Regions from separate parts of the Enterococcus sp. AZ170 genome, predicted to be linked through region 1. Evidence: predicted binding sites of a transcription regulator. Region 1 holds the regulator's gene; the other holds the start of a gene.
The links. Region 1 encodes CtsR, which represses protease genes until heat stress. Its sites were predicted from a motif close to TTGGTCAAAAAAGGTCAAANA; they were not measured.

Region 1 (6,212 bases):
GATGGAAGCCATTGAAGACCATCGTGCTTCCAATCGTGGGAAACCACGGAATTTATATGGCACTATATTATCACAAGCAGATAATATTACAGATGCATCGAAGATAATAAGGCGAACCTTAAGCTATGGGAAAGATGTATTCAGTCATTATGATGAAGAAAGTCAGATTATGCGCGCCTATTTCTATCTAGTAAATAAATATTCTGAAGGTGGATACTATGAAATGCAACTCGATATTCAAGGAGATCAGGAGCGTCTTTTAAACTTGAGGGAAATCTTAAAAACCTATATTGGGTTTAGAGCATATTGTGTAAAAATAATGAAAGAGGAAACTGAAATCCTGACTTTAAGAGAATAAATAGCATGAGCATATTTAATTGTCCAGATAAAATATAAAAATAGTAATGAAGGCTGAATAATTTATCAGAGGAGACTTTGATCAATCATTCAGTTTTTTTAGTTTATTATATCTTTTAATTAGTAGTGTAGTAATGAAATATCAAAATTTTATTATTAAAATGAACTTTATTACCAAAATAGAGACCGTATTTTGAAAGGTATTCTTTATAGAGACAAAGGAATATTCATGTGATTAACTATACTAAAGGTTAGCATAAAATAATCAAAACAAGGAGAAGACTGAAGGAAAAATAAACTGACTGCTGACATCCACGAAAAAGCATCTAAATCTTTTAAATATGCTACAAGAAAATGGGAATGTATTTCAATAAATTCTCTAATAAGGGGGAATGACAGAATGATCAAAGTAAATATTAAAAATCAGTTTAATAATAAAGCTTTTCAATGCAGTGAAGATGGCAAAGAAGTAACTCTAACCCCATTAGGTTCTGGGTTTCCTCTACCATCAGCAAATACTTTTGAAAAAAGCAATTATGATATTCATTACGCTGATGATTTAGATAATTTTGAATGTAAAGGAAATATTGTTGATATTCACTGCAGTGACTCTGTTTCAGTAGTGAGATTAATAGCATTAGGTCTTTATGGAGATTATCACGAATCGGTTGTTATAGGGGAAGATAATAAAACGACAGAGTATAAAGTAACCTTCCCATTTATGCACCGGACTTCTTTATCTGAAAAGGAAGCAAAATTATTTTATACTTCTGAATATGTTGTATCGCAAAGCTCTCTTTCTGGTGTTGTCAAACAAGGAATATCACTTTTTGAAATTGAAATCAACTTGTATCAGCAAACTAAAATTAGTTTCATAAAGTTTCCAAGGCACTTAGGGGTACATATTTTTGCAATAACATTATTCTAAAATAATGAGAGAGAGGAATTAGATGAATGTTACAGGAGCCTCAACTGAACTGTTTTGAAGTACTCATTGCAGAAAAACTTATAGAATTAAATATTGATTACAAAAATTTTTTCTGGAGAGCAGGATTAAACTACTACAAAAGCCAGAATAATGAAAAGAACATAGTCAACGTTCAACCATATTATTACGACTATTATCTTAATAAGTATTTTGGCATTCAATTTATTGAAACCATTAATCCACCTATAGAAGAGATAATAAGAGATCAAGGAGAATACTTAATAAAATTAGACTATTTCTATTTGAATTATTGTCATATGTTTCAGAAAAACCATCATGTTCATGCGTTAATTATTAAAGTGAAAAAAAATATGATCTTCGTTCAAGATAATTATTTTAACTATCAAGATGAAGTTGAGCCTGAACTACTTATTTCATGGTGGAATCAATCTCAAAAACACTTGAACTGCAAACTGATTGATCTGAAAAAAGCAAAACATACCTCAAAAACAATCAGTACTGTTGATGCTATAGCGGATAATTTAAAAATAATGACAGAGGCAGCACAATATGAGAACTATGAGAACTATCTATCTTATTGTGGCTTATCTGGGTTGAAAGAGATGACTACGGATATCGTAAGTGCAATAAGAGAAAGAAACTTTATTGCGATTGATTTCCTGTTAGAAGAGATAGACAAGATCTGTAGAAGTAGAAAACAGGCGGCAGACTTTTTTAGATTAAGAAAAAGACAAAATTTGGAAAATGAATATTTAAATTCTTATAGTAAATGGTCGAATATATTTTTAACACTTATGAAGGCAGTGATAGCAGAAAAAGCAAATTTGAAAGATATTGAGAAGCAATTTAAGGAGATCGTTCACTTGGAGAGTGCGATTATTGATATGTTACAAAAAGAATTTGATATATTAGATAGTAAGGTAAGGGATTAATTCAGATATATGAAAGTTACCTGTTGCTACTTTTGTTATAGCGGAATTTTATTTGAGTGCTATTATCAATTTCTTAAACTAGATGGAGGGAAGGGTCTTCTCCTAAGAAATGCGATACTAGGTTTAAGTTATACAAGAGGCTGGTCTAGATTTACATTCGTATTGGCTTCTACAAAGCTTTTAAGGCTAAACAATCTACTAAGATGGTTTGTGAAAGCTTAGAAAAAAAGTGTGAGATAGAGTTAAATAGCCTTTGACGGCATTCCAAAATGTTAAGATTGGCAAGGTCAATGATGTTAAGTTTGGTAGTGAGGATGGCTAAATTTATTGAGAACACGACAAAAATGGAACTGAGATTATTTTTATTATGTTTGAGATGAAAAATGAAGGTGATGAGACTGAAACTAAAAAGAAAAATGAACGCTTTTTCAAAGAATTAGACAAAGATAAAAATGAGAAAAAGGTGAATAGGCTATTCTCGTTTCTATGCTTGAAGCAGATAATGAGCTTTGATAGTAGATGTTTCCTAGGAATATGAAAAAATGTATATGATTCGTCCTCAATTCTTTATTCCGATTATCTCGCTTCTTAGAAATGCTGTACTTAATTTCTTGGAGTATAAGCAAGAAGTAGTTTTTATGCGGGAGCAAAATATAGATATTACTAATTTTGAATAAGAGCAAGATGTACTCCTCTCTTCTGAGAATAATTTGAGAGTGGCAAATAATAATGCTGAGGATTTAACGGTGAAGAAAAAGTTTGATAATATTCATAGAGGAGTGATTTGAGATGAAACTACATAAATTGAATAATAAAAAGCATTTATTACAATCGAACCGCGAGAGGTTAAAATATCTTACTCCTCATCTCAACCCCATTCTTCTTGAGATGTCTGCTGACTGTCTGTCTATGACAACCATATATATCAGCTAGTTCATATATGGTGCAACTATCTTTGTATTTAGCTACTATTTCAGAAATCTCCTTATCAGATAATAGCTTCTGACGAGGTTTACTAGATTTAATATCACAAATTATCTCGTCATATTTCTTCAAATTGTTCTTACAAGAATTACCAGCCTTATATTCCATTATTCTATCAGTAAGGTTTATATCAAGGACCGATAGGGCGATTGAAAGAACAGAGTTTTCACTCTGTTCTTTTTTTCTATTTAAGTTGATTTAGCAGTGAATTACTTGAATGTTTATCTTTTCTTATCAAATTAGGCATTCTCCTTTATTAAACAGTTGAAATTATGTATAATTAAGGTCAGTATTAGTCAAGGGAAAAGGATGAGTGTGATGAGTAATCAAAATACTTCGGATTTAATAGAAGCATATTTAAAGAAGATACTTGAAGAAAGCAGCAAGATTGAGATTCGCAGAGCTGAAATGGCTCATTTATTCAATTGTGTTCCGTCCCAGATTAATTATGTCATTAATACACGCTTTACGATTCAAAGAGGCTATTCAGTAGAAAGTAAACGCGGTGGTGGAGGATATATTCGGATTGCTAAGGTCCAAATTTCTGATAGTGATCAATTACTAAAACAAATTGCCAAGTTTACAGGAAATGAGCTTTCAGAAAAGGATGCACTGATTTTTATACAAAAGTTATATGAAGAAGAAGTAATCACCAAAAGAGAAGGAAATCTGATGCTCTCTGTCCTGGGTAAACAAGTTTTAGGCAAAGCAGGAAAAAGTGAAGAATATTTACGTGCTCAATTGATGCAGTCGTTTTTAGAACGTTTGAGTTACGAGGAGGAATGATAATATGGATGAATTATTTACAGAAAGTGCACGAGCGGTTTTAGCGATTGCACAAGAAGAGGCAAAATATTTTAGGCATCAATCTGTAGGCTCAGAACATTTATTATTGGCACTAGTTCTAGAACCCAACGGTATTGCAGGGAAATCACTGCGCCAATTAAATGCAGATAAGAATGATATTCGTGAAGAAATCGAACATTTAACAGGATATGGAACAGTCAAAGCATATCCTAAAGGAGCTTATTTACCATATTCTCCTCGTGCAAAACAAATTTTTGCTTATGCAGGTGATGAAGCGAAACGATTGGGTGCACCGAATATTGGAACGGAACATATTTTACTAGGTCTACTTAGGGATGAAGATATATTAGCGTCACGTATATTATTGAATCTAGGTTTGAGTTTATCTAAAATGCGTCAATTACTAATGAAGAAAATTGGGATAACTGACCCGCAAATGAGTGGTAATGTTGGACGCCGCCGTAACAATCAAGCTCAAAAAGCAGCACCTAAAGGAACACCAACACTAGACTCATTAGCTCGTGATTTGACAAAATTAGCCCGTGAAAAAGACTTGGATCCTGTCGTTGGGCGTTCACAAGAAGTCAGACGTCTGATTCAAATTTTGAGTCGCCGGACAAAGAATAATCCTGTTTTAGTCGGTGAACCTGGTGTTGGTAAGACAGCGATTGCGGAAGGATTAGCTCAAAAAATCGTCAATGGTGAAGTTCCAGAGGATATGCAGGAAAAGCGTTTAATGATGTTAGATATGGGGGCTTTAGTAGCAGGTACTAAGTATCGTGGAGAATTTGAAGATCGACTGAAAAAGGTGATTGACGAAATTTATCAAGATGGCGAAGTGATTTTATTTATTGATGAATTGCACACGCTGATTGGTGCGGGTGGTGCGGAAGGTGCGATTGATGCATCCAATATCTTAAAGCCAGCTCTTGCAAGAGGAGAGCTACAGACAATTGGTGCCACAACATTAGATGAATATCAAAAATATATCGAAAAAGATTCTGCTTTAGAACGTCGTTTTGCTCGTGTACAAGTGGACGAGCCGACACCAGAAGAAGCTGAAGAAATTTTAAAAGGTCTACGTTCGCGCTATGAGGAACATCATGGGGTGGAAATCACAGATGATGCATTGCATGCGGCTGTTCAGTTATCTGTTCGTTATATCAATTCACGTCAATTACCTGATAAAGCAATTGATTTGATGGACGAATCCTCCGCCAAAGTTCGTTTGGATTTGGCTGATGAACCTTCTGAGGTGAATAGTTTACGCATTGATATTGCTCATTTAGTTCAAGAAAAAGAAGCTGCAATTCAAGCGCAGTCATTTGAAAGTGCAGCAAGATTACGCCAAAAAGAGAAAAAAATGACACGGAAGCTAGAAAATATTCTCTTATTAGAACAAAAAGAAGCTTCTGGCTACGCTAATCGTGTGACTGAAGAAGATGTAGCGAACGTTGTTTCACAATGGACGGGTGTACCGTTACAACAATTAGAGAAAAAAGAAAGTGAACGCTTACTTGAATTAGAAAGTATCTTACATCACCGAGTAGTTGGTCAAGATGAAGCAGTTCAAGCTGTGTCACGTGCAATTCGCAGAGCTCGTAGTGGGTTAAAAGATCCAGATAGACCTATTGGCTCATTCATGTTCTTAGGTCCAACAGGGGTTGGTAAAACTGAGCTTGCAAAAGCGTTGGCTGAAACAATGTTTGGCAGTGAAGATGCCCTTGTTCGTGTCGATATGTCTGAATTTATGGAGAAATACAGCACTAGCCGTTTAATTGGTTCACCTCCAGGTTATGTAGGATATGAAGAAGGTGGTCAGTTGACTGAAAAAATTCGTCAAAAACCATATTCTGTCATTTTACTAGATGAAGTTGAAAAGGCACATCCCGATGTTTTCAATATTTTATTACAAGTATTAGATGATGGGCATTTAACAGATTCTAAAGGGCGTAAGGTCGATTTTAGGAATACTATTTTGATCATGACCTCAAATATTGGCGCAACAGCAATTCGCGATGAAAAAAATGTTGGCTTTAATGTCCAGGATTTAACTAAGGACTATGGCGCAATGCAAAAACGGATCATGGAAGAGTTGAAAAAAGCTTTCCGTCCAGAGTTTTTGAATCGTGTTGATGAAACAGTCGTCTTCCGTTCATTGGATCAAGCAGAAATTCATGAAA
Region 2 (6,212 bases), 900 kb from region 1:
TTGACTAGTTTCATGTTTTTCACCTCATTCGATTCTTTATTTTTGACTTTGATAATAAAAAACAGAATATTCACAGCTCAAAAAAGCTGAAATAGTCTTTTTCAAATTTGATATAATCCTTATTCATCTTAATTATAAATTTTTTTAGCTTAAATAAAAAGAAATTTGTCTTAAAAAGCACAAAAAAGTCAATCAGTTTGCCTGATTGACTTCACTTTTTATTCTGTTTCAGTAGTTTCTGTGCTGATATCACTAGGATCTGATGTTATCTCACCTGTCACAATGATCTTACCATCATCGTCTAGTTTAGCCAGCAATTGATGCTCTTCAGGATGGTCTAAGAAGTATTCGGCGATACCATCTTCGATTTGTTCTTGGATCGTGCGACGTAATGGGCGAGCGCCCATTGCAGGATCGTAGCCTAAATCTACAAGTTTTTCTTTCACATCTATTGGGACATCAATGTGAATTTTTTGATGAGCAAGTAAGTCGTTGACATCATCTAACATGAGGCTAACGATGTTCATCAAGTTTTCTTTACTCAATGCTTTAAACTCAATGATCCCATCAAAACGGTTCAAGAATTCAGGTGTAAAGAAATTATTCAACTGTCCTAAAACAGATTTTGTTAGACCGTCACGAGCAGCGCCAAACCCAACATTGGCTTCGACATTACCAGTTCCAGCGTTACTTGTCATGATAATGATTGTATCTTTGAAGCTGACTGTTCTACCTTGGGCATCTGTTAATCGACCATCATCCAGAATTTGTAAGAACATGTGCAATACATCAGGATGAGCTTTTTCAATTTCATCTAATAAGATCAAGCTGTATGGATTACGACGGACTTTTTCAGTTAATTGTCCTGCTTCATCATAGCCCACATAACCAGGGGGTGAACCGATCAATTTAGAGACACTGTGTTTTTCCATGTATTCACTCATATCAAAACGGATCATCGAATCTTCTGAACCAAATAACTCGTAAGCTAATTGTTTAGCCAATTCGGTTTTCCCAACACCTGTTGGTCCCACAAATAAGAAAGAACCAATTGGTCGGTTTTGTTTGCCTAGACCAACACGGTTACGGCGAATCGCTTTTGAAACACGATCAACGGCATCGTCTTGTCCAACAACATGAGCTTTTAAGTCGACTGCTAAGTTTTTCAATTGTGTTTGTTCTTTTTCTTTCAAATCACCAACGGGGATACCTGTTTTTTGTTCAACAATGGCTTCGATATTTTTTTCATCGATCACTGGTGTTTCTTCGTCACTGATCTGTTTTTCTTTCATAGCTTGTAATTTATTGATTTGATCACGGTAGTAGGCCGCTTTTTCAAAATCTTCTTCTGCAGAAGCCTGTTGTTTTTGTTTTTCAGCATCTGCTAGTTTTTTTTCAATTGTTTTGGGATCGACGATTTGGATCGTTAAGTTCATTTTAGAACCTGATTCATCCAATAGGTCGATTGCTTTATCCGGTAAAAAACGGTCTTGAATGTACCGGTTGGATAAAGTTGCTGCTGCTTTGATTGCTTCGTCTGTGTATTTTACATGATGGTAATCTTCGTAACGTTTTTGTAGCCCTTTAAGGATGGCAATCGTTTCATCTACGGTTGGTTCATCAACACGAACTGGCTGCATCCGACGTTCTAAAGCAGCATCTTTTTCGATGATACGGTACTCATTCAAAGTAGTTGCACCGACCATCTGTAATTCACCACGAGCAAGTGCTGGTTTTAAAATATTGCCAGCATCCATATTACCGTCACCAGCAGCACCAGCCCCTACGATTTCATGAACTTCATCAATGAATAAAATAATATTTTCTGCTTGTTTGATTTCTTCGATCAGCTTTTGCATCCGTTCTTCAAACTGTCCACGAATACCAGTACCTTGAACAAGTGAAACCACATCTAAGCGAATGACTTCTTTGTCCAATAGTTTTTGCGGTACATCACCATCAATGATTTTTTGAGCTAAACCTTCAACAACTGCTGTTTTACCAACACCAGGTTCACCGATTAAAACGGGATTATTTTTAGTTCGGCGGTTCAAGATTTCAATCACTCGTTTGATTTCTTCATCACGACCAACTACTGGATCGATATCGCCATTTCTAGCAGCTTCAGTGATGTTGATACCATATTCGCCCAAGAGCCCATTTGATTGACCAGCTCCGCCTCTTGGTGGCTGACCACCATTAAAGCCATTACCGTCGCCAAATTGAGTTGGCGGTGTTTGACCATTAGGATTCCCTTGTTGTTCTTGCATTTGACGGGATAAAGAGCGATATAAATCATCTAAACTTCCAAAACCAAATGGATCTTGTTGAGACATTGTTGGTTGATTATCATTTGCTTGTGCTTTTAGTTTTTGATAGCAACTTTGACAGTAATCCAATTGTTTTCTTTGACCATTAACATTGGCATATAAATGAATCGTTGCTGGATTTTGTTGACAATTTTGACAAATCATAGGATAAAACACGTCCTTTCAAAATAAGACTAATTTTGTATCAAAGTCCTTTAGATAAAGTCAAGTAGTCTGTTGACCATTTTTGACCTTTGAGATTATTATAGCATCTTTTTAGTAAGAATCAAGCAATTGAACTCTAGATTTAGTGAAGAGAATAAAGAAGAAATTCCAATCAATTATGCGTAATAATCTACAATAATGAAATTTATTCTATTTTTATAAAAATAATCCGGTTTATTTATAGTGAAATCAGTGGGATTTAGACAAATATCTAATTTTGTCATACAATGACCACAGGTTAAAAATAAAAATGAAAGCTGTGATCGATTAATGAACGAAAATTCGTTTAAAGAACAAATCAACGCCTTGAAAGAGGGAGAAATTTCTGAATTTACAGTTGAACCGCAGGATTTTACCGCTTTTAGAGAAGTCTGGAAAAATCTGCCTGATAGAATGTCTTTTGTCGGAGAAGCTGGATTAAATGGACGAATTATATATCGTTATATGAAGGAAGAAGAGTAATCGATGTTTTGATTCAATAAAAAATAGGTGAAAAGTGTTGTAACTACTCACAAAAAATGGTAATCTTAAAAATTGAAAGGGTATTATCCAGATTCTAGTTTCTTTTGAAACGTATCATGAAAGGAAAACCCTAACATAAAAAATTATTTTACTTACGAAGGAGACCGATTTATATGGAAAAGAAAGAATTTCACATCGTAGCAGAAACAGGGATTCACGCTCGTCCAGCTACATTATTAGTACAAACTGCAAGTAAATTTAACTCAGATATTAACTTAGAATACAAAGGTAAATCTGTTAACCTTAAATCAATCATGGGCGTTATGTCTTTAGGCGTTGGCCAAGGTTCAGACGTAACAATCTCTGTTGACGGTGTTGACGAAGCAGATGCATTAGCAGCTATCGTAGACACAATGCAAAAAGAAGGATTGTCAGAATAATGTCTGAAATGCTAAAGGGAATTGCCGCAAGTGATGGTGTCGCTATTGCTAAAGCTTACCTGTTAGTTCAACCTGATTTGTCTTTCGATAAAAAGTCTGTAGAGGATACAACTGCTGAAGAAAGCCGTTTAGACGATGCTTTAGCAAAATCTACGACTGAGTTGCAAGCAATCAGAGAAAAAGCAGCGCAAAGCCTTGGTGAAGAAGAAGCACAAGTATTTGACGCACATTTAATGGTTTTAGCTGACCCAGAAATGATCGGTCAAATTAAACAAAACATTCAAGATAATAAAGTAAATGCTGAATCTGCGTTAAAAGAAGTAACAGATATGTATATCGGTATGTTCGAAGCAATGGATGATAATGCCTATATGCAAGAACGTGCAGCAGATATTCGTGACGTTGCAAAACGCATTTTAGCTCATTTATTAGGTGTTACTCTTCCTAATCCTTCAATGATCAACGAAGAGGTCGTTGTGGTTGCCCATGACTTAACACCAAGTGATACTGCTCAATTAGATCGTACGTATGTGAAAGCATTCGTAACGGATATTGGCGGACGTACATCACATTCAGCGATTATGGCTCGCTCTCTTGAAATTCCTGCAATTGTAGGAACAAAAGAAATCACTGCCAAAGTCAAAGAAGGCGATATCTTAGCTGTTAACGGAATCGATGGCGATGTCATCATCCACCCAACTGATGTTGAAAAAGCTGATTTTGAAGCAAAAGGCAAAGAATACGCTGACCTTAAAGTTGAATGGGAAAAACTAAAAAATGCTGAAACAGTGACTGCTGATGGTAAACATATCGAGTTAGCTGCCAACATTGGTACTCCTAAAGATTTAGAAGGCGTACACAACAATGGTGCTGAAGCTGTTGGTCTATATCGTACAGAATTCCTTTACATGGATTCTCCAGATTTCCCAACAGAAGATGAACAATACACAGCTTACACAGCAGTTCTTGAAGGCATGAACGGCAAGCCTGTCGTGGTTCGTACAATGGATATCGGTGGAGATAAAGAATTACCTTATCTTCAATTACCGCATGAAATGAACCCGTTCTTAGGTTACCGTGCTTTACGTATCAGCTTATCTGAACGTGGTGACGAAATGTTCCGTACACAAATGCGCGCATTATTACGTGCTTCTGTTCACGGTAACTTACGTATCATGTTCCCGATGGTTGCAACGTTAAAAGAATTCAGAGCAGCGAAGAGCATCTTTGAAGAAGAAAAAGCTAAATTAGTTTCTGAAGGAACAAAAGTTTCTGATACGATTCAAGTTGGTATCATGATCGAAATTCCTGCAGCCGCTGTAATTGCGGATAAATTCGCCAAAGAAGTTGATTTCTTCAGTATTGGAACAAATGACTTGATTCAATACACAATGGCAGCAGACCGTATGAACGAACGCGTTTCTTACCTTTACCAACCATATAACCCATCAATCCTACGTTTGATTAAAAACGTGATTGACGCATCTCATGCAGAAGGTAAATGGACTGGTATGTGTGGAGAAATGGGTGGCGATCAAATGGCTGTACCATTATTGGTAGGAATGGGATTAGATGAGTTCTCAATGAGTGCGACATCTATTCTTCAAACTCGTAGCTTGATGAAACGTCTAGATACTAAGAAAATGGCTGAACTTGCGGATCGTGCGTTGAATGACTGCGATACAATGGAAGAAGTTATTGACTTGGTTAAGGATTATACGAAATAAATAAGTACTAAAGTCTTCACCATTCAGATTCTGTTCTGAGTGGTGAAGACTTTTTTTAGTGAATGTTTGGTAATTAAGTCTAGAATGAATACTAATATGGTGGCGTTTACAATGAAATGGTTTAAGTATATTTGCTACTCCTTTATTTTTATTCATCTATTATATCGTTTTTAATATAAAGTTTGTAATAAATAGTTATTTTAAACAAAAAATATAAATAAAATGTTAAAAAGTTCAATGAAAAGGACATGGATACCGCTTACAATATGATTTATGATAGTTCAAAAAGATTCAAAAGTAGTGAAACTCAAGAAACTACGTTGATTACATGTAAGCAAGATTAGCAATCATTGATTCTGAGTCTACAAACAATAATCACACGAATCAAGTAGAGCATTCTCGTGATAAAAGGTCATAGGAGACCATATAGCATATATTGTTATCAAAACCTAAATATAATCAAAAAGGAGATTTTCTAAATTGACTACATTTACAATTGCTGCAACAGGATTATCAATGAACTACATGCCACAATACATCGCAGAAGAACAAGGTTTTTTTGATGAACAAAAGCTAAAATTATGTTCGTATTTACCTGATCCTTGGACAAAAGGACTTGATGATTTAGAAAATGGTCAAGCAGATGTTGTGTTAGGTGGAATGTGGCTGCCTATGATTTATTGTCAGAATATTCAAAAATACACGTCAGTTGCAAAAATAGCGTCCAAATGCCCATTAGTTATTCTTTCAAGAGAAAAAATATCAGGATCATTTGATTGGAAAAATTTAGAAGGAAAAAGAGTACTTGTATCAGGAGGCGATGGAGCAGGTCATTATTTAATGACGGTTGGCAGCGCGCGAGAAGGTGGTGCTGATCCAAATAAAATTCGGTTTATCCATGATTTTTCAACAGCTATGATTTGCGATCTTTTTGAAAAAGGGTTTGGTGACTTTATAGTAGTCCAACCAGATACAGCTCATTCCATGATCGATCGACAAGTAGGTTTTAACTTCTGTGATTTAACCAGAAAGGGAAGCAATATACCCTG

Region 2: IGJ55_RS12010 (ATP-dependent Clp protease ATP-binding subunit) is a predicted target of CtsR. The motif match lies at 2,544-2,564, and genes of this name have one in related genera.

What each region holds. Positions count from the first base shown of each region.
Region 1 covers NZ_CP172947.1:3,380,298-3,386,509, reverse strand. The annotation lists gene IGJ55_RS16200 (HD domain-containing protein) at 1-358, shown strand, start outside; gene IGJ55_RS16195 (hypothetical protein) at 758-1,285, shown strand; gene IGJ55_RS16190 (hypothetical protein) at 1,312-2,238, shown strand; partial or broken gene IGJ55_RS16185 (DUF2130 domain-containing protein) at 2,400-3,026, shown strand; gene IGJ55_RS16180 (helix-turn-helix domain-containing protein) at 3,085-3,330, opposite strand; gene IGJ55_RS16175 (CtsR family transcriptional regulator) at 3,541-4,008, shown strand; gene IGJ55_RS16170 (ATP-dependent Clp protease ATP-binding subunit) at 4,013-6,212, shown strand, end outside.
Region 2 covers NZ_CP172947.1:2,479,941-2,486,152, reverse strand. The annotation lists gene IGJ55_RS12015 (DUF1827 family protein) at 1-14, opposite strand, end outside; gene IGJ55_RS12010 (ATP-dependent Clp protease ATP-binding subunit) at 219-2,474, opposite strand; gene IGJ55_RS12005 (hypothetical protein) at 2,805-2,996, shown strand; gene IGJ55_RS12000 (phosphocarrier protein HPr) at 3,170-3,436, shown strand; gene ptsP (phosphoenolpyruvate--protein phosphotransferase) at 3,436-5,163, shown strand; gene IGJ55_RS11990 (ABC transporter substrate-binding protein) at 5,644-6,212, shown strand, end outside.